3 regions of the Pseudomonas sp. GW823-FHT05G12 genome follow, and region 1 is predicted to be linked to each of the others. Evidence: predicted binding sites of a transcription regulator. Region 1 holds the regulator's gene; each other region holds the start of a gene.

What was found. The regulator sigma-54, encoded in region 1, starts transcription at its own class of promoters, with help from an activator protein. The targets are predictions, from matches to a motif close to ANTGGCATNNANNTTGCTNT.
Region 2: glnA (type I glutamate--ammonia ligase) is a predicted target of sigma-54. The motif match lies at 4,010-4,029, and genes of this name have one in related genera.
Region 3: flgB (flagellar basal body rod protein FlgB) is a predicted target of sigma-54. The motif match lies at 2,250-2,269, and genes of this name have one in related genera.

The regions. Positions count from the first base shown of each region.
Region 1 covers NZ_CM179501.1:1,143,264-1,150,078, forward strand. The annotation lists gene AC3RCM_RS05220 (ZIP family metal transporter) at 1-818, shown strand, start outside; gene AC3RCM_RS05225 (HPr family phosphocarrier protein) at 846-1,118, opposite strand; gene rapZ (RNase adapter RapZ) at 1,137-1,991, opposite strand; gene ptsN (PTS IIA-like nitrogen regulatory protein PtsN) at 1,994-2,458, opposite strand; gene hpf (ribosome hibernation-promoting factor, HPF/YfiA family) at 2,471-2,779, opposite strand; gene AC3RCM_RS05245 (RNA polymerase factor sigma-54) at 2,859-4,352, opposite strand; gene lptB (LPS export ABC transporter ATP-binding protein) at 4,528-5,253, opposite strand; gene lptA (lipopolysaccharide transport periplasmic protein LptA) at 5,254-5,778, opposite strand; gene lptC (LPS export ABC transporter periplasmic protein LptC) at 5,765-6,337, opposite strand; gene AC3RCM_RS05265 (KdsC family phosphatase) at 6,346-6,815, opposite strand, start outside.
Region 2 covers NZ_CM179501.1:5,635,736-5,642,550, reverse strand. The annotation lists gene ntrC (nitrogen regulation protein NR(I)) at 1-465, opposite strand, end outside; gene glnL (nitrogen regulation protein NR(II)) at 462-1,547, opposite strand; gene aroQ (gamma subclass chorismate mutase AroQ) at 1,815-2,357, opposite strand; gene glnA (type I glutamate--ammonia ligase) at 2,506-3,912, opposite strand; gene thiI (tRNA uracil 4-sulfurtransferase ThiI) at 4,361-5,815, shown strand; gene typA (translational GTPase TypA) at 5,944-6,815, shown strand, end outside.
Region 3 covers NZ_CM179501.1:1,694,617-1,701,431, reverse strand. The annotation lists gene flgE (flagellar hook protein FlgE) at 1-604, opposite strand, end outside; gene flgD (flagellar hook assembly protein FlgD) at 633-1,334, opposite strand; gene flgC (flagellar basal body rod protein FlgC) at 1,347-1,790, opposite strand; gene flgB (flagellar basal body rod protein FlgB) at 1,793-2,203, opposite strand; gene cheR (protein-glutamate O-methyltransferase CheR) at 2,825-3,652, opposite strand; gene AC3RCM_RS07840 (chemotaxis protein CheV) at 3,705-4,634, opposite strand; gene flgA (flagellar basal body P-ring formation chaperone FlgA) at 4,712-5,464, shown strand; gene flgM (flagellar biosynthesis anti-sigma factor FlgM) at 5,629-5,943, shown strand; gene AC3RCM_RS07825 (flagella synthesis protein FlgN) at 5,993-6,460, shown strand; gene AC3RCM_RS07820 (flagellar brake protein) at 6,540-6,815, shown strand, end outside.

The DNA.
Region 1 (6,815 bases):
GCGCCGCGTTATTGGTGGCGCGCGGCCTCGCCTGGCTAGACCTCGACCCGCGCATGCTGCGCGCCCTGGAGGGCGGTGCTTTATGCGCACTGGGTACGGCACTGGGCGCAGTACCGGTACTGGTCATTCGCAATATGCCGGTGGCGCTGGCGGATACGCTGTTGGGCTTCGGTGCTGGCGTGATGCTGGCGGCCACCGCGTTTTCCCTGATCATGCCGGGCCTGGCGGCGGCTCAGTCTATTGGCTTCAGCCCTTGGGGGGCAGGTGGCCTGGTCAGTTTTGGCCTGATGTTCGGGGCGTTGTGCCTGTTCCTGGTCGACCTCAAGGTATCCTGGGCTTCGCCGGAGGCGTTGGTGGGCACAGCAAACCAACCGGTGATTGCAGCGCGCATCTGGCTGTTCGTGATTGCCATCATTGCCCACAACATCCCCGAAGGTATGGCCATTGGTGTGTCGGCCGGGGGTGGCATGGCCGACGCCGACAGCCTGGCCATGGGCATTGCCTTGCAGGATGTGCCTGAGGGGCTGGTGATCGCGCTGGTGCTGGCAGGGGCGGGCATGCCGCGCTTCAAGGCCTTCCTGATCGGCGCAGCCTCAGGCTTGGTCGAGCCGCTGGCGGCGTTGATCTGTGCCTGGCTGGTAAATGTTGCCGAACTGCTGCTGCCGCTGGGGCTGGCCTGTGCAGCGGGGGCGATGTTGCTGGTGGTCACCCAGGAAATCATCCCCGAATCGCGCAGCAACGGCCATCATCGTCTGGCCAGCCTTGGGCTGTGTACAGGCTTCTGTCTGATGATGGTGATGGATACCGCGATGTCCTGACCTGGTGCAAGCGCAGGTTTGCGAGGCCTATTCGCCTTCGTCAAAGAAATTGTTGATCAGCTCGACCAGTGCGTCCATGGCGTCGCTGTCCTGTTCGCCCTCGGTATGCAGGTGCACCTGGGTGCCTTTGCCTGCGGCCAGCATCATCACCGCCATGATGCTCTTGCCATCCACCAGCTTGTCCGGGGCGCGACCCACCCGTACCTGGCAGGGGAAGCGGCCGGCCACACCGACGAACTTGGCTGCCGCCCGGGCATGCAGACCCAGCTTGTTGATGATGGTGATTTCGCGGGCGGGCATCTGGGGCGGATCCTTGGGCTAGAGGTCGCGATGGCGGACCTGGACGTTTTTCAGGGTTTGCTGCAGCTGTCGACCAAGGCGCTCGGTGATGTACACCGAACGGTGATGTCCGCCAGTGCAGCCGATGGCAATGGTTACGTAGGCGCGGTTGCTGGCAGCGAAGCGGGGCAACCATTTGAGCAGGTAGCTGGAGATGTCGTTGTACATGTCTTCGACATCCGGTTGTGCGGCCAGGTAGTCGATCACGGGTTGATCGAGGCCCGAGTGCTCACGCAGTTCCGGTTTCCAGTAGGGGTTCGGCAGGCAGCGCACGTCAAAAACCAGGTCGGCGTCGACCGGCATGCCCCGCTTGAAGCCGAACGACTCGACCAGAAACGCTGTGCCAGGCTCGGGCTGGTTGAGCAGGCGCAGCTTGATCGAGTCACGCAACTGGTACAGGTTCAGGTTGGTGGTGTCGATCTTCAGGTCGGCCAGGTCGGCAATGGGCCCCAACAAGTCGCTTTCCACGCGGATGGCTTCCGCGAGCGAGCGGTTGGCGTTGGTCAGGGGGTGCCGCCTGCGGGTTTCCGAGAAACGCTTGAGAAGGACCTCTTCATCGGCATCCAGGTACAACACGTCGCACTGGATGTGCCGGGCGCGGGCTTCTTCAAGCAGCTCGGGAAAACGCATCAGGTGGCTGGGCAGGTTGCGCGCGTCGATCGAAACCGCCACCTTGGGCTGCAGCAATTCGGTGTTGATCAGTGCATTTTCCGCCAACTGCGGCAGTAGCCCGGCGGGCAGATTGTCGATGCAATAGAAACCGCTGTCTTCCAGGACATCGAGGGCGGTGCTCTTGCCGGAGCCGGACCGGCCGCTGACGATGATCAGGCGCATGTTCAGTGCTCGTTCTGTACGTCCAGGACAACCTGGAACAGGGCCTCGTTGCTGGTGGCCGCACGCAGTCGATCACGGACCTCCTTGCGATCGAGCATGCTGGCGATCTGACGCAGAAGTTCAAGGTGAGCATCGGTGGCCGCTTCGGGCACCAGCAGCACAAACAGCAGGTCCACCGGCGCGCCATCAATGGCGTCGTAGTCGATAGGCGCTTCCAGGTGCAGCAGGGCGCTGACTGGGGCAGAGCATCCTTCAAGCCGGCAGTGCGGGATGGCGATGCCATTGCCAAAACCGGTAGAACCGAGCTTTTCCCGGGCTACCAGTTTTTCGAAGACGTCCTGCATCTCCAGTTCTGGCACTTGGTCGGCGATGACAGTGGCGACCTTTTCCAGGGCGCGCTTCTTGCTGCCGCCCGGCACGTTCACGAGGGAACGGCCGGGGGTCAGGATGGTTTCAAGTCGGATCATGGATGAGGGGGATCAGCGGGCAGCTGCACCTTGCAGCAGGCTTTGCTGTTTTTCCTTGTGTTTTTTCAGTTGGCGGTCGAGCTTGTCGGCCAGGGCGTCGATCGCTGCATACATGTCTTCGTGTTCGGCGTTGGCTACCACTTCGCCGCCGGGAATCTGCAGGGTCGCCTCGACCTTCTGCTGAAGCTTCTCGACTTTCATGATTACCTGCACGTTGGTGATCTTGTCGAAGTGACTCTCCACGCGGGCGAGCTTTTCAAGCACGTAATCGCGCAGTGGCTGGGTGACTTCTACATGCTGTCCACTGATATTGACTTGCATACAGCTTCTCCTTTGTTGCCCGTGCATAAAGAGGCAGGTCTTGCACCTGCCACGAAAACGCTGTGGCACATCTCAGGGGCTACATCAGTCGCTTGCGTTCGCTCGACGGTGCGATGCCGAGGGACTCGCGGTACTTGGCGACGGTGCGACGGGCTACCTGGATGCCTTGTGCCTCCAGTAAACCAGCGATCTTGCTGTCACTCAATGGCTTTTTCTGATTTTCCGCCGCAACCAGTTTCTTGATGATCGCGCGGATCGCCGTGGACGAGCATTCTCCGCCTTCGGAGGTGCTGACATGGCTGGAGAAAAAGTATTTCAGTTCGTAGATGCCACGCGGGGTGTGCATGTATTTCTGCGTGGTAACCCGCGAGATGGTCGATTCGTGCATGCCTACGGCTTCGGCAATGTCATGCAGTACCAACGGCTTCATCGCTTCGTCGCCGTGGTCGAGGAAGCCGCGTTGGTGCTCGACGATCTGCGTGGCAACCTTCATCAGGGTTTCGTTACGGCTTTGCAGGCTCTTGATGAACCAGCGCGCTTCCTGCAGCTGGTTGCGCATGAAGGTGTTGTCGGCGCTGGTGTCGGCACGGCGCACGAAGCCGGCGTATTGTGGGTTGACGCGCAGGCGTGGGATGGCTTCCTGGTTCAGTTCTACCAGCCAACGGTCGCTGTCCTTGCGCACGATGACGTCGGGCACCACGTACTCGGGCTCGCTGGACTCGATCTGCGAACCAGGGCGCGGGTTAAGGCTTTGCACTAGTTCGATGACCTGGCGCAGCTCGTCTTCCTTGATTTTCATCCGCCGCATCAGCTGGCTGTAGTCACGGCTGCCGAGCAGGTCGATGAAATCGGTGACCAGGCGCTTGGCTTCGGTCATCCACGGAGTTGTAGCGGGTAGCTGGCGCAGTTGCAGCAACAGGCATTCACCCAGGTTGCGGGCGCCGACGCCAGCCGGCTCGAACTGCTGGATGCGGTGCAGTACGGCTTCGACCTCGTCCAGTTCGATATCCAGCTCGGGGTCGAAACCGGCGCAGATTTCTTCGAGTGTGTCTTCCAGGTAGCCCTGGCCGTTGATGCTGTCGATCAGGGTCACGGCAATCAAGCGGTCGGTGTCGGACATCGGCGCCAGGTTCAACTGCCACAGCAGGTGGCTTTGTAGGCTTTCGCCGGCCGATGTGCGCGTGGTGAAGTCCCATTCGTCGTCATCGTTGCTCGGCAGGCTGCTGGCGCTGGTCTGGTAGATGTCTTCCCAGGCGGTATCGACCGGGAGCTCGTTGGGGATGCGCTCGCTCCACTCTCCGTCTTCCAGGTTGTCGGCGCTGACGGTGCTTTCCTGGAAACTGTTGTCCTGAACTTCGGCGGCCGGCTTGTTCTCGGCGTTGTCGGCCATCGGGTCGCTGTTGTCGAAGTCTTCGCCGTCTTCCTGACGTTCGAGCATCGGGTTCGACTCCAGCGCTTCCTGGATTTCCTGTTGGAGGTCCAGGGTAGAGAGCTGGAGCAGGCGGATGGCCTGTTGCAACTGAGGTGTCATCGTCAGTTGCTGGCCCATTTTTAGGACGAGCGATGGTTTCATGGCAGGGGCTTAATACCTTGTTCGCCGGCGCGCATGCGCCATCCACTACACGAGGGCGCCGGAGCGCCAGATCAAGCAAGTTTTATGCCTTAAATTGTAGCGTTTGCCTAGAGTACCGTAACAACTTTACCCGCAGTTTCAGGGCTGTTTGCCAGTACTTCAGGCACGTGCCGGGTCAGAGGCGGAACTCGTGACCCAAGTAAACTTCTTTGACCAGGTCGTTTGCCAGGATGGTTTCAGCGTCGCCTTCGGCGATCAGTCGGCCATCGTTGACGATATAAGCGGTTTCGCAGATATCCAGGGTTTCACGCACGTTGTGGTCGGTAATCAGTACGCCGATACCTTTGGCCTTGAGGTGGTGGATGATCTGCTTGATGTCGCCGACCGAAATCGGGTCGACACCGGCGAACGGTTCGTCCAGCAGGATGAACTTGGGTGCGGTTGCCAGGGCGCGCGCAATTTCGACGCGGCGGCGTTCACCACCGGACAGGCTCATGCCGAGGTTGTCCCGGATGTGGCTGATGTGGAACTCCTGCAGCAGGCTTTCCAGCTCTTTGCGGCGGCCGTCCCGGTCGAGGTCCTTGCGGGTCTCGAGGATGGCCATGATGTTGTCGGCGACCGACAGCTTGCGGAAGATCGAGGCTTCCTGCGGCAGGTAGCCGATTCCGGCGCGGGCGCGGCCGTGCATGGGCTGGTGGCTGACATCGAGGTTGTCGATCAGTACGCGGCCCTGTTCGGCCTGGACCAGCCCGACAATCATGTAGAAGCAAGTGGTCTTGCCGGCGCCGTTGGGGCCGAGCAGGCCGACGATCTGGCCGCTGTCGATAGACAGGCTGACATCACGTACTACCTGCCGCCCCTTGTAGCTCTTTGCCAGGTGCTGGGCTTTGAGGGTTGCCATTTACTCGGCCTTCTTCTTGGGCTGGATCACCATGTCGATGCGCTGACGGGGTGTTGTCACATTGCCGCCACGGCCGGCGGTCGCCACCTGGGTCTGAGTGTTGTAGACGATCTTTTCGCCTTCGGTGGTATTGCCTTCGCTCTCGACCTTGGCGCGGTCGGTGAGAATGACCAAGTCCTTCTGCGACTGGTACTGGATGGTTACGCCCCAGCCTTTCATCTTGTCCGGCTTGGCTGCGCTCTGCTGCTGCTCGAAGTAGGCCAGGTTGCCCACCGAGGTCACTACGTCGATATCGCCAGAGGCGGAGCGGGTAATGGTCACGGTGTTGCCTTTGATCATCATAGAACCCTGAGTGATGATCACGTCGCCGGTGTAAGTGGCCACGCCTTGCTTGTCATCCAGGTGAGCGTTGTCGGCCTGGATGCGGATAGGCTGGTCACGGTCGTTCGGCAGGGCGAGGGCGCTCGCGCTTCCCAGTGCTGCGCTCAGGCTGAGCAAAAGGGGGAGGGTTTTAACGAGCCTCATACTGTCCTCTTACGTTAGAGAGCAAGTCCATCTTGCCTTCTTTCAAATACGCTTTCATGCCTTTGCCCGTAGTGGTGCCTCCGGCGCCGTCGATTCTAACGGCTTGCTCGGTCTGCGCATATTGCTTCTGCGGGAACACGGTCATGCGTGAGCTGGTGATGATGGTTTCACGCTGCTTTTCATCGGTGCGGGCAATCCGCACCTTGTCGATCAGTTCGACCTCGGTACCGTCAGGATTGACCTCGGCGCGCGTGCTCTGCACATGCCACGGGTACTCGGTACCGCGGTACAGGTGCAGGTCCGGTGTGGTCACCTGGGTGATTTCGCTGGTCTTGAGGTGTTCGATCCTGTCGGCGGTCATTTCGTATTGCAGCTTGCCGTCGGGCAGGAACTGCACGCTGTGGGCGTTGATCGCGTAGTAATCGATGGCGCTTTCGTCGACCTGGGCCACGGGCTTGTCGAGGAAGCTCTCCGGGCTGACATTCCAGTAGCCAATGGCTACCAACAGGGCGGCTATCGCCCCGAGCAGCGCAATGTTTCGGGCTTTCTTGCTGAGCATGGGCAGCCTTACAGGTAGTTGGCGTTGGCAGCGTCCAGGGTGCCCTGGGCCTGCATGATCAATTCGCAGAATTCACGGGCCGCGCCTTCGCCGCCACGTGCCTGGGTCACGCCGTGGGCGTGCTGGCGTACGAACGGTGCGGCGTTGGCTACGGCCATGCCCAGAGCCACCCGGCGAATCACCGGCAGGTCGGGCAGGTCGTCGCCCAGGTAAGCCACTTGATCATAGCTTAGGCCCAGTTCGGCGAGCAGGCCGTCAAGCACCACCAATTTGTCCTCCCGGCCTTGGTAGAGGTGCGGGATACCGAGGTTCCTGGCCCGGCGTTCGACCACGGGGGTCTTGCGCCCGCTGATGATCGCGGTGGTCACGCCCGAGGCCATGAGCATCTTGATGCCCTGGCCGTCGAGGGTATTGAACGTCTTGAATTCGCTGCCATCCTCGAGGAAGTACAGGCGGCCGTCGGTGAGCACGCCGTCCA
Region 2 (6,815 bases), 1.5 Mb from region 1:
GATGGCGCGGAACACCTCCTGCATCGCCGGGGCTTCACCAATGATTTCCGGGGTGCGCGCCAGGTTCTGTGGCACATCCAGGCCTTGCTGCTCCTGGGCGTGCTGGTTGGCGCGCTTGACCAGCGATACCGCTTCGTCGACGTCGAATGGCTTGGGCAGGTACTCGAAGGCACCGCCTTGGTACGAGGCCACGGCGCTGTCCAGGTCGGAGTGGGCGGTCATGATGATGACCGGCAGGCGCGGGTGCTGCTCGCGGATCTGCGCCAGCAGGTCGAGGCCGCTGGTGCCAGGCATACGAATGTCGGAAATGATCACGTCGGGTTGCTGACGTGCCAGGCGCCCCATGACACCGTCTGCGCTGTCGAAGCTCTGGGTGGTCATGCCTTCCTGTTGCAGGGCTTTTTCCAGGACCCAGCGGATGGAGCGATCATCGTCGACGATCCATACGGTTTCACTTCGGCTCATGAGGCGGTGGCTCCTTGTTCCAGAGGCAGGTAAATCGAGAAGGCGGTATGGCCAGCGTGGCTTTCACACTCGATCAGGCCCTGGTGCTGGCTGATGATGTTCTGGGTAATGGCCAGGCCCAGCCCGGTACCGTCCGGGCGGCCACTGACCATGGGATAGAAGAGGGTTTCCTGCAGTTCCGGCGGGATGCCTGGGCCGTTGTCGATGATCTCTACCCGCGCTACCAGGCGGTGACGCACGTGGCCGATGGTGAACTGGCGCAGGGCGCGGCTGCGCAAGGTGATGCGACCCAGGCGCAGCTCATTCTGCGAGCTGATCGCCTGCATGGCGTTGCGCACGATGTTGAGTACGGCCTGAATCATCTGTTCTCGGTCGATCAGCACGTCCGGCAGGCTTGGGTCGTAATCGCGCACCAAAGTGATGCACCCCTGGCTTTCGGCATCGACCAGGCTGCACACCCGCTCCAGCACTTCGTGAATATTGGTCATGGCCAGCGACGGCAGCTTGTTCGAGCCGAGCATGCGGTCGACCAGGTTACGCAAGCGGTCGGCCTCTTCGATGATCACATTGGTGTAGTCGCGCAGCCCTTCCTCGGGCAGTTCGCGGGCCAGTAGCTGGGCCGCTCCGCGGATGCCGCCAAGGGGGTTCTTGATTTCGTGGGCCAGGCCGCGCACCAGCATCTTGGTGGTTTCCTGCTTGCTCAGTTGGGCCTCTTCCTTGGTGATGCGCAGCAGACGGTCCCGCGGGTGCACCTCGAGCAACAGCAGGGTCTGGCCTTGATGCAGTATCGGCGTTACCGCGTAGTCGACGGTGATGGTCTGCCCGGTCAGCGATGTAAGCTGCGCTTCACGCTTGGTAAACGGGTGCGCCTGCTCGACCGCCTGGCGCAGCGAACTGAGCGCCTCGGTCGATTCGGTGAACAGCTCGCTGATGAACTGCCCATGGCTGCGCTGGCCGCTGACGGCCAGCAGCATTTCTGCGGCCGGGTTCATGTACTCCAGGCGCAGCTCGGCATTGAGCAGCAACGTGGCGGTGGTCAGGTTGTCCAGAAGCAGACGGTGCTGTGCATCGCTGATGGTCATAAGGCGTCGTTGACCTCGTTTGGCGCTTGCCTGGCACTTGGGGCCAGATCCGGGCGTGCTGTGGATCCGCTGATGCGAGACTCTCTTCCTGCAAAAAATGCAAGAAACAAACCAAGGCTCCGAAAAGAAGCGGAAATAGCTGAGAAAGGCCTGGATTTGCGCTCAATCGGATCAAAATTTGCTGAGCGGGCGCTCCGCGCGACCTGTTTTGGGGTGCATGGCGGAGCGTTCGGCGTTGTTATGCACCAATATAGAGCATTGGCGCGTCTAGTGTTTCGGGCACAGCTGTGCGGTTGCGCGGACCAGGGCTAGGTGGCGTATCGGGTCATTGGTGCGGGCGTGCAGGGCGTTGGCGAGTTTCCGCGCGCAGTCCTTTGGAGGGTGCCGGTCGAAGCGCCCCAACTCGAATAGAAGTGTTGTCTGAAGCTTGTCCAGACGAGGTCGCAGTTGGTCGACCAGATCAAGGACGGCTGCTGATGGCCTCTGCTCTAGCATGACCCAGCGATCGAGCAAGGTGTACTGCACCAGCTTGTTGGCCTCGATCTGGTCGCTGAAGAAAGCTGCGGCGCGTTCAGGGCTGAGGTCATGGTCGGCAGCCTGCTGGCGCACCAGGGCAAGGACTTCGCGCTCGCGCTCGGGCGCTGCTACGGCAAGGTTGTGTTCCCACTTGTGCAGTGCAACCGAGCTGGCCAGCTCCAGTCGGTACTCGATGTTGGATAGGAGTGGGTTGAATTCAGGCTGGGAGGCTTCAGGAGCGATGCAGCCGATCAAGGCAAACGGCAAGCAAAGTGACGTGATGGCCAGGCGCATGGTGTTCTCCATTCAGAGGGAGAATGGATTGTGCGCAGTTGACCAACTGCTGCTTGTAGGGGCGTTCTGATTCGCATGTATGAAAACAAAAACGGCCTCCCGAGGGAGGCCGTCGTGATCATGTCATCGGCGCGAGGCGCCAATCAGATCAGCAGCTGTAGTACAGCTCGTATTCCAGCGGGTGTACGAAGGTACGGACCTTGATTTCTTCTTCGCTCTTCAGCTCGATGAAGGCATCGATGAAGTCATCGGAGAACACGCCGCCCTTGGTCAGGAACGCACGGCCTTTATCCAGCTCTTCCAGAGCTTCTTTCAGGCTGCCGCACACTTGCGGGATGTTCTTGGCTTCTTCTGGCGGCAGGTCGTACAGGTTCTTGTCGGCCGCGTCGCCTGGGTGGATCTTGTTCTGGATGCCGTCCAGGCCAGCCATCAGCAGGGCCGCGAACGCCAGGTACGGGTTGGCCGATGGGTCCGGGAAGCGTGCTTCGATACGGCGGGCTTTCGGGCTGCCAACGTAAGGAATACGGATCGAGGCGGAACGGTTGCGAGCCGAGTAGGCCAGCATTACCGGGGCTTCGAAGCCTGGGACCAGACGCTTGTACGAGTTGGTCGACGGGTTGGTGAAGCCGTTCAGGGCCTTACCGTGCTTGATGATGCCGCCGATGAAGTACAGGGCGGTGTCGGACAGGCCGGCATAGCCTTCACCCGAGAAGGTGTTCTTGCCGTCTTTCCAGATCGACATGTGCACGTGCATGCCCGAGCCGTTGTCGCCGTACAGTGGCTTCGGCATGAAGGTGGCGGTACGGCCGTAAGCGTCGGCAACGTTGTGCACGACGTATTTCAGCGCCTGTACTTCGTCAGCCTTCTTCACCAGGGTGTTGAACTTGACGCCGATTTCGTTCTGGCCGGCAGTCGCCACTTCGTGGTGGTGAACTTCAACGGTCTGGCCCATTTCTTCCAGGGCGTTGCACATGGCAGTACGGATTTCGTGGTCGTGGTCGAACGGCGGAACCGGGAAGTAGCCGCCTTTCACGCCTGGACGGTGGCCTTTGTTGCCGCCTTCCACGTCAGCGCCGGTCATCCACGAGCCCTGCTCGGAGAAGATCTTGAACATCGAACCGGAGATGTCCGAGTGGAACTTCACTTCGTCGAAGATGAAGAACTCAGGCTCTGGGCCGGCGAATACGGTGTCACCGATGCCGGTGCTCTTCAGGTACTCTTCGGCGCGCTTGGCGATGGCGCGTGGGTCGCGGTCGTAGCCCTGCATGCTCGACGGGTCGACGATGTCGCAGGTGATGATCAGGGTTGGTTCTTCGGTGAACGGGTCCAGAACGGCGGTTTCGTCGACCGGCATCAGGATCATGTCGGAAGCTTCGATGCCTTTCCAGCCAGCGATGGAGGAACCGTCGAACATCTTGCCGACTTCGAAGAAGTCTTCGTCCAGCGCATCACGCGACGGCATGGTCACGTGGTGCTGAATGCCTTTGGTGTCCGTGAAACGCAGATCAATCCACTTGACGTCATGATCTTTGATGAGTTGAACCGACTTCGACATGTTGTCCTCCGGATGGTCTAGAGCGCGGTGGGCCGCTGCCCTGGAAAAAGGGTGTTGCCGGGCGCGGATAGTCGGCCAAGCTTACCTGCCTCACAAGGGAGCAAATTGCATGCCAGTGCCCGAAAATGGCGAGGGTGGGATAAAAGGGGGCGTTTGCGGGCATTTGTCGTTGGGTTAGCGGGTAAAAGTGCACCCTTACGATGCGTTTTTTGATCGTATCGCACCAATAAGGTGCGTGGCGTGTGGCGTGCCAGCTTCTAGGGCCTCTTCGCGGGTAAACCCGCTCCTACGGGCGGGTTTACCCGCGAAAGGGCCGGAACAGGCGCTGCAAAACCTGGCCTCTGCATTTATCTCAAAGCTTCTGATCAAAAGTTGGTCAAATCCTGAGCAATTTCCGATATAATTCGCGCCCCTCATTTTCGGCAGGCCCTGCGCGCGCTGTTAACCAATGAAACTTATCGTCAAAGTCTTCCCAGAAATCACCATCAAAAGCCGGCCGGTGCGCAAGCGCTTCATCCGCCAGCTTGGCAAGAACATCCGCAACGTGCTCAAGGATCTCGACCCTGAGCTCGCGGTCGATGGTGTCTGGGACAATCTCGAGGTGGTCACCCGCGTCGAAGACGAAAAAGTCCAGCGCGAGATGATCGAACGCCTCACCTGCACCCCGGGTATCACCCACTTCCTGCAGGTAGAGGAATACCCGCTGGGTGACTTCGACGACATCGTCGCCAAGTGCAAGCACCACTTCGGCCACCTGCTGGCCGGCAAGCACTTCGCCGTGCGCTGCAAACGCGGTGGCCACCATGACTTCACCTCGATGGACGTCGACCGTTACGTCGGCAGCCAGCTGCGCCAGCAGTGTGGCGCCGCCGGGATCGAGCTGAAAAAGCCTGAAGTGCTGGTGCGCATCGAAATCCGCGACCAGCGCCTGTACGTGATCCACAACCAGCACAATGGCATCGGCGGTTATCCGCTGGGTGCCCTGGAGCAGACCCTGGTGCTGATGTCCGGTGGTTTCGACTCCACCGTTGCGGCCTACCAGATGATGCGCCGCGGCCTGATGACCCACTTCTGCTTCTTCAACCTCGGCGGCCGTGCCCACGAGCTGGGCGTAATGGAAGTGGCCCATTACCTGTGGAAAAAATACGGCAGCAGCCAGCGCGTACTGTTCATCAGCGTGCCGTTCGAAGAAGTGGTTGGCGAGATCCTCAACAAGGTCGACAACAGCTACATGGGCGTGACCCTCAAGCGCATGATGCTGCGCGGCGCCGCCCATATGGCCGACCGCCTGCAGATCGACGCGCTGGTGACCGGCGAAGCGATTTCCCAGGTGTCCAGCCAGACCCTGCCGAACCTGTCGATCATCGACTCGGCCACCGACAAGCTGGTGCTGCGCCCGCTGCTGGCCAGCCACAAGCAGGACATCATCGACCAGGCCACCGAAATCGGCACCGCGGACTTTGCCAAGCACATGCCGGAATACTGCGGCGTGATCTCGGTAAACCCGACCACCCATGCCAAGCGTCACCGCATGGAGCACGAAGAAAAGCAGTTCGACATGGCCGTGCTGGAGCGCGCTCTTGAGCGCGCCAAGTTCATTTCCATCGATCATGTGATCGATGAGCTGGGCAAGGACATCGAAATCGAGGAAGTGGCCGAGGCGCTGCCAGGCCAGATCGTCATCGACATTCGCCACCCCGATGCCCAGGAAGACGAACCTCTGGTGCTGGAAGGTATCGAAGTCCAGGCCATGCCGTTCTACGCCATCAACAGCAAGTTCAAGCACCTGGACCCCACGCGCCAGTACTTGCTGTATTGCGACAAGGGTGTGATGAGCCGTTTGCACGCACACCATCTGCTCAGTGAGGGACATGCCAATGTGCGTGTTTATCGTCCGACATAAGACGCCGGGGCTGTATGGCGGCAGTATTCGCCATCGCCCTCCCGACCGCCGGGCCCGCTGAGCCTTAAACGGTACATATTGGCCGCCTACACTGGGCGGCAACCGAATCCTCTGATCGAGATACACTTGTGATCGAAAATCTGCGTAACATCGCCATCATCGCCCACGTTGACCATGGTAAAACCACTCTGGTCGACAAACTCCTGCGTCAGTCCGGCACTCTGGAGCGTAACGAGCTCAACGACGAGCGCGTCATGGACTCCAACGACCAGGAAAAAGAGCGCGGTATTACCATTCTGGCGAAAAACACCGCCATCAACTGGAACGGCTACCACATCAACATCGTCGACACCCCCGGCCACGCCGACTTCGGTGGCGAGGTTGAGCGTGTAATGTCGATGGTCGACTCCGTGCTGCTGCTGGTCGACGCCCAGGACGGCCCGATGCCGCAAACCCGCTTCGTGACCAAGAAGGCTTTCGAAGCCGGCCTGAAGCCAATCGTCGTGATCAACAAGGTTGACCGTCCGGGCGCACGTCCTGACTGGGTTCTGGACCAGATCTTCGACCTGTTCGACAACCTCGGTGCCACCGACGAACAGCTGGACTTCAAAGTGGTCTACGCCTCGGCCCTGAACGGCATTGCCGGCCTGGACCACACTGCCATGGCCGAAGACATGACCCCGCTGTACCAGTCGATCATCGACAACGTACCAGCACCGTCTGTTGACCGCGACGGCCCGTTCCAGATGCAGATCTCCGCACTGGACTACAACAGCTTCCTCGGCGTGATCGGTGTTGGCCGCATCGCCCGTGGCCGCGTCAAGCCGAACACCCCGGTTGTCGCCATCGACACCAACGGCAAGAAGCGTAACGGCCGTATCCTGAAGCTGATGGGTCACCACGGTCTGCACCGCGTTGACGTCGAAGAAGCCCAGGCTGGCGATATCGTCTGCATCAGCGGTTTCGATGAGCTGTTCATCTCCGACACCCTGTGCGCCCC
Region 3 (6,815 bases), 550 kb from region 1:
TCTGGTGTTCATTACCCTGGCTGTCGAACACCGGGGTATTGAACGTGAAGTTGTAGGAACTGGCATTGGTGGGATCGAAGGGCGTCACCGACGGGGAGGTCGCGGCCGAGTTCAGGTTGATCTTCTCGGTGATGAGGCCGGTCGGCTTCGGCGTCAGGTTGGAAGTATCGATCTGCAGGTCAGTCAGGATACCCTGGATGATCTTGCCGTCCTCGCCGACCGCATAACCCTGCAGGTTGGCACCCGAAGCATTCACCACATAACCGGCCTTGTCGCTGTAGAAAGCGCCCGCACGGGTGTAGATCTTCGAGCCGTTGTCGTTCAGGGCAAAGAAGCCGTTGCCATCGATAGCCATGTCCAGCGCCTGGCCGGTGGCGTTGATATTGCCTGGCGTGAACAGCTGCGAAACCGCGGCAGTCTTTACCCCGGTGCCGATCACGGTCTTGCCCGCGCTGGTGCCGCGGATAGAGTTGGAGTACTGGTCGGCGAACTCGGCACGCGACGACTTGAAGCCGGTGGTGGCAACGTTGGCAATGTTGTTGCCGGTAACGTTCAGGGCCTTGTTTGCTGCATAGAGGCCGCTAAGGCCGATATTGAAAGACATGTGTAACTCCTGTCGTTTTGCTCAGGCCCTAGATGCCGATGCTTTGGATTTTGGAAAGCGCAACACTGCCCAGCCCGGCCAGGTTGAGCGTCATCTCCGAACCGTTGCTACCCATGGTCACACTGGTAACCGAGGCCGGCAGGTTGGTGGTCATGGCCGTGGCCTGGCCATCGATCGAGGCGGTGGCCTTGAAGGTGTAGGTCCCGGCGGCCGCGACTTCACCGTCATCGTTCAGGCCATCCCAGGTAAAGTCGATGCTGCCAGACTTCTGGGTACCGAGTTCGATGGTGCGCACCAGTTTGTCGTCCTTGTCGTAGATCCCCACCGAGGTGGAGGTACTGGACGACGTCAGGTTGACCGAGCCCTTCATGTCCTTGCTGGTATCGACCACAGCCTTGTCGGTCTGGACAATGACATTGCGCCCGACCAGCGAGGAGGCCTGCAAGGCCTGGGAAGATTGCAGCCCAGCCGCGATGTAGGTCACTGCGTCGTTCAGCGACTGCATGCTTTCCAGACTGCTGAACTGCGCCAACTGGGCCACGAACTCGCCGTTTTCCTGCGGGTCGAGCGGGTTCTGGTTCTGCATCTGGGTGACCAGCAACTGCAGGAACGCGTCCTTGCCCAGCGCACTGCCGGCGGCGCCGGTAGAACTGTCAGTCTTGGACGTCTGCTTCTGCAGCGAGGTCAGGTATGCGCTGCCGACGTCTGTAGTGGAATTGGTGGTGGTCATGTCGGCTTCCTATCACTGCCCCAGGGTCAGCACTTTCTGCATCATGTTCTTGGCCGTGTTCATCAGTTCAGCGTTGGTCTGAAACGCGCGGCTGGCGGAGATCATGTCAGCCATCTCCTCGACCACATTGACGTTCGGGTAGTAGACGTAGCCGTCCTTGTTCGCCGCCGGGTGGTTCGGCTCGTAGCGTGCTTCAAGGGTACTCTGGTCTTCGACGATGCCTTTTACCTGCACGCCCTGCCCTGCCTCGCCCTGGTCTTCGAACAGCGACTGGCTGCTGCCGGCCTGCGCATTCTGGAAGGTGGTGGCGAACACCGGGTGGCGGGCGCGGTACGTCTGGTCGATGCTCGAAGACACGGTCTCGGCGTTGGCGATGTTGGACGCCACGGTGTTCAGACGCGTGTTCTGTGCGCTCATGCCGCTACCGGCAATGTTGAAGACACTGGAAAGGGACATGGTCATTCTCCCCGCAGGGCGGAAACCAGCCCTTTGAATTTACTGTTGAGCAAGGTGAAGCTGGCCTGGAAGCCAATCGCGTTTTCCGTGTAGTTCGATTGCTCGATCTGCGCATCCACGGTGTTCTGGTCGATCGACGGCTGCAGCGGCGTGCGGTACTTGAGGGTTTCATCGGCCATGGCCAGGCCCTCAGCTTCGATGTGCCGGCTGTTGGTCCGGTCAAGGTTGAAGCGGCCGCCGCTCTGCTGCTTGTCGCTTTCGGCTGCGAGCACCGAGGCGAAGTCCATGTCACGGGCCTTGTAGTTGGGCGTGTCGGCGTTGGCGATGTTGTTGGCCAGCACTTCAGCGCGCTGGGCGCGGAAGCCCAGTGCCTTTTCGTGAATACCAAGCGCCTTGTCGAAGCTGATGCTCATGTCAGGGAAACCTTCAGAGGTTGACCGGAATTTCGTTGAGCAAGGTATAGCAAGGGCTGTGCCAACCACTGAAAAGCCCGTGTTTATGGGGTTTTGCGGCGCAGTACTGTCAGATTGATGCCAGAAAAGCGGCAAAGGCCTTCCGCCTGAGGTGACAAAAGCGGCAATTGATGGGCGGCAAAAGCGGCAAAACAAAAAATTGACGTCAGTGTTTTCCTGGGCGGACCTCTTCGCGGGTAAACCCGCTCCTACGGCGGTCTGTGTCCAACCTCCGATGTATGTCCACCACCAATCTGCGTAGGAGCGGGTTTACCCGCGAATACGGTGGCGGCGGCAACGGTGAACGGCGGGTGGAGATTGGCCAGCAGGGCCGGCCTCTTCGCGGGTAAACCCGCTCCTACACGCGGCCTGTGCCCAACCACCGACCTGTGTCCACCCCCGATCCGTCGTAGGAGCGGGTTTACCCGCGAATACGGTAGCGGCAGCAACGGTGAACGGCGGGTGGTAAATGGCCAGCAGGGCCGGCCTCTTCGCGGGTAAACCCGCTCCTACGGGGATCTCGGCAGGAACAGCGGATAGGCAAACAAAAAGGCCGGCATCTCTCGATACCGGCCTTCGTGCTTACTTGGCCTGGTAGATGATCCCCGGGCTGCACTGCACCATCTGGTAATGGTCCGGCAAGCCGTTCAGCGCTTCCGAGGCGCCGAGGAACAGGTAGCCACCGGGCTTGAGGGTACTGTGAATGCGCAGCAGGATGTCCTTCTTCACCTGCGCCGAGAAATAGATCAGCACATTGCGACAAAACACGATGTCGAACTTGCCCAGACTGGCATAACTGTCGAGCAGGTTGAACGAGCGGAACTCGACACGGCTGCGAATCGCCGGCTTGACCGCCCAACGCCCCGGCCCCTTGGGGTCGAAGTAGCGCTGCAGGCGTTCCTGGGACAGGCCGCGGGCAATCGCCAGGCTGTCGTATTCGCCAGTCTTGCAGTTGGTCAGCATGGTGCCGGAGAGATCGGTGGCGACGATCTGCGCCCCCATCTTCAACTGGCCGAGGTTGCTGCGCTCGAACTCGTCGATCGCCATCGAGATGGAATACGGCTCCTGCCCCGACGAACAGGCCGCCGACCACATGCGCAGGCGCTGGCCGGGGTTGTTGCGGATGAACTCGGGGATCACCTTGTTCTTCAACACCTCGAACGGGTAGGTGTCGCGAAACCACAGGGTCTCGTTGGTGGTCATGGCATCGACCACCTGCTCGCGCAAACCGCCGCGCGGCTGGGCCTGAATGCGCTGCACCAGCTCACCCAGGCTCTTGATGCCCTGTTGTTCCATCAGCTTGTTGAGACGGCTGGAAACCAGGTACTGCTTATTCTCGCCCAGCAGGATGCCACAGGCTTTCTCCAGGAAGACCCGGAACTGTTCGAAATCCAAATTACCCGTAGACACTACTGCCGCCTCTTTTCAATCACTGGTGCCGGAGGGCATGCCCCCGGCTGCTTCAATGCGCTGCCTTGATCCGGTCGACCACCCGCTGGGCCAGGTCGTCCGGCTTGAACTTGGCCAGGAAGTCATCGGCGCCGACCTTCTTGACCATTGCCTGGTTGAACACCCCGGAAAGCGAAGTATGCAGGCAGATGTGCAATTTTTGCATGCGTGGATCGCTGCGAATCTCCGCGGTTAGCGTATATCCGTCCATTTCCGGCATTTCAATGTCCGAGATCATCATCAGGAACTCTTCTTCCGGCTTTTTGCCCTCATCCACCAGCTGACGCAGGTAGTTCAGCGCCTGACGGCCATCATTGAGCGCCACCACCTCGACCCCAACGGTCTGCAGGCAACGGCTGACCTGCTTGCGCGCCACTGACGAGTCGTCGACGGTCAGCACCCGCATCAACACCGCCTTGTCCTGCACTTCGGCATCGATCACACCGGCCGATACCGACTCGGACGACGGCGACACTTCGGCCAGCACCTTCTCCACGTCGATGATCTCGACCATGCGGTTGTCCACCCGGGTGACCGCGGTGAGGTAGTGATCACGGCCAGTACCCTTGGGTGGCGGATGGATCTCTTCCCAGTTCATGTTGACGATGCGCTCCACCGAATGCACCAGGAAGCCTTGGGTCTTGGTGTTGTACTCGGTGATGATCACGAAGCTGTTGCGTGTGTCTTCCTGCAACGGCCGCAACCCGGTGGCCATCGACAAGTCGAGGATCGGGATGGTCGCCCCGCGAATATTGGCAACGCCACGCACCACAGGGTGCGCCTTGGGCAGCAGGGTCAGCGCAGGGCATTGCAGTACTTCCCTGACCTTGAACACATTGATGCCGTAAAGCTGTTCGCCATTGAGGCGGAACAGCAGCAATTCCAGGCGATTCTGCCCCACCAGCTGCGTGCGCTGGTTGACCGAATCCATAACACCCGCCATGCCAGACTCCTTAACGTTTCAGCCTTTCGTTGCAACTCAGGTAGCGAGTCGGCACGGGCTTTGCTTTTTTGAGTGTCATGCACACGAAAACGACATTTTCCCGACGATTGACACGCCTGCTGACTGGCCCGCTGGCCATGCTGTGCCTGCTGATGCCCGGCGTTCGCACGGTGGCGAACGCGTTCACCTTGCCTGAACAGCTTATCGGTGTCACCCAAGGGTTTCTTGAATTCACCGTTGAAGATTATCTGTCCACCACCCAGACTGCCGGCCGCTATGAAATTCAGGTCAACCCGCTAGACCCACGCCTGCGCATGCCGTTGTGCAGCCAGCAGCTGGACGCCTCACTGGAAAGCCCGGCCCAGCCGCTGGGCCGGGTGACGGTACGGATACGCTGCAACGGCGCAGCACCGTGGACGGTATTCGTGCCGGCCACCGTGCGACTTTTCCGCGATGTGGTGGTGGTGACCCGCCCGCTCAAGCGCGACAACACGGTCGGCGAAGGTGACGTGGCCCTGCGCGAGCGCGATGTCGGCACCCTGGGCCAGGGCTTTCTGACCGAGCTGGACCAGGCGGTGGGCATGAAGATGCTGCGCCCCACGGTGATCGACCAGGTGCTCACCCCGCAACACCTGGAACAGGCCGAGGTGGTGCGCAAGGGTGACCAGGTGGTGATCATCGCCCGCAGTGGCAGCCTGAGTGTGCGCATGCCGGGCGAAGCCCTGAGCAAGGGCGGCCTGAGCGAGCAGATCCGGGTACGCAACCTCAATTCCAAACGCGTGGTCAAGGCCAGGGTGACCGGCCCGGGCCAGGTCGAGGTCAGTATGTAGGCCAGCCACCAGATTGCGCTGGCAGTGAGGAACCGCTTTTCCTAAACTGTGTCAGAACACGGGTTCGCGGGCTTGCCGACAGGCGGCAATGCATTTGTGCCTAAAGTTTATATCGGGTTGGCCGAAAACAAGGCAAGCGTCCAAATACCCAGAGGTTTCTGATCATGGTCATCGACTTCAGTCGTTTGAATAACTCTCCGTCCGTCACGGGCGGCGTGCGCGGCAACACCGCGTCCGGCAGCGCCGAAAAACCGGCAGCCAGCCAGGAAGCGGTGAAAGACACCAGCGCCAGCGGAGAGGCGGTACACCTCAGCCAAGAGGCACAGCAGTTGCAGAAGATCAGCGACAAGCTGCGCGACGAGCCCGTGGTCAACAGCGCCCGTGTGGCCCAGTTGAAGCAGGCGATCGCCGACGGCAGCTACCAGGTCGATGCCGGCCGGGTCGCCAGCAAACTGCTTGATTTCGAAGCCCAGCGCTGACCGTACGGCGCGCTGACTTCACGGACGCCAGAAAAGCCAAGAGTTAGCCATGCACGACACCACCTTGCTGCAACTGATCGAAGATGACATTGCCCCGATGCAGGAATTGCTCGACCTTCTGCACAAGGAAGCAATCGCCCTGCATGGCCGCGACATGCCGCTGCTGGAGCAAATCCTGGCGCGCAAGCAGTCGTTGATCATCTTGCTCGAGCAGCACGGCCAGCGCCGCAGCCAATTGCTCGGCAGCCTGGGCCTGAGTGCCGACCGCACCGGTGTGCAGGCTGTAGCTGCGCAGTCACCCCATGGTGATGTGATGCTGCAGCGGCTCGACATGTTGTCGCAACTGATGGACGACTGCCAGCAGGTCAACCAGACCAATGGCCGGATCATCCAGGTGCAGCAACACGTCACCAACAACCAGATCCGCATCCTTCAGGGCGGCGATTCGCCTTCGCTCTACGACAGCCGTGGCAGCACCTCGCCGCTGGCCAAGCCCCGCGCGCTCAGCCAAGTGTGATTTTTCTATCAAGGCACAGAACATAGTGGCAAAATGCCGTTACTTGCGTGTGTCGCTTTTGCCTGGAGAACAATAAGCTGTGTTCAATGAATCCGATGCCCCGCAACCACCCAAGGTGTTGAGCACCCCCTTGGAGATTGCGGCCAACTTGCGGCAGCTGCAGGAAAGCCACGACCCCCTGATCATCACCTTCCATGACCGCAGCCAGCGCTTCCAGAGCTATGTGGTGCACGTGGACCGCGAAAGCAACACCCTGGCACTGGATGAGATGATCCCCCGTGACGGCGAGAAATTCATCGAGAACGGCGAGCACTTCCGTGTCGAAGGCTTCCACGATGGTGTACGCATCGCCTGG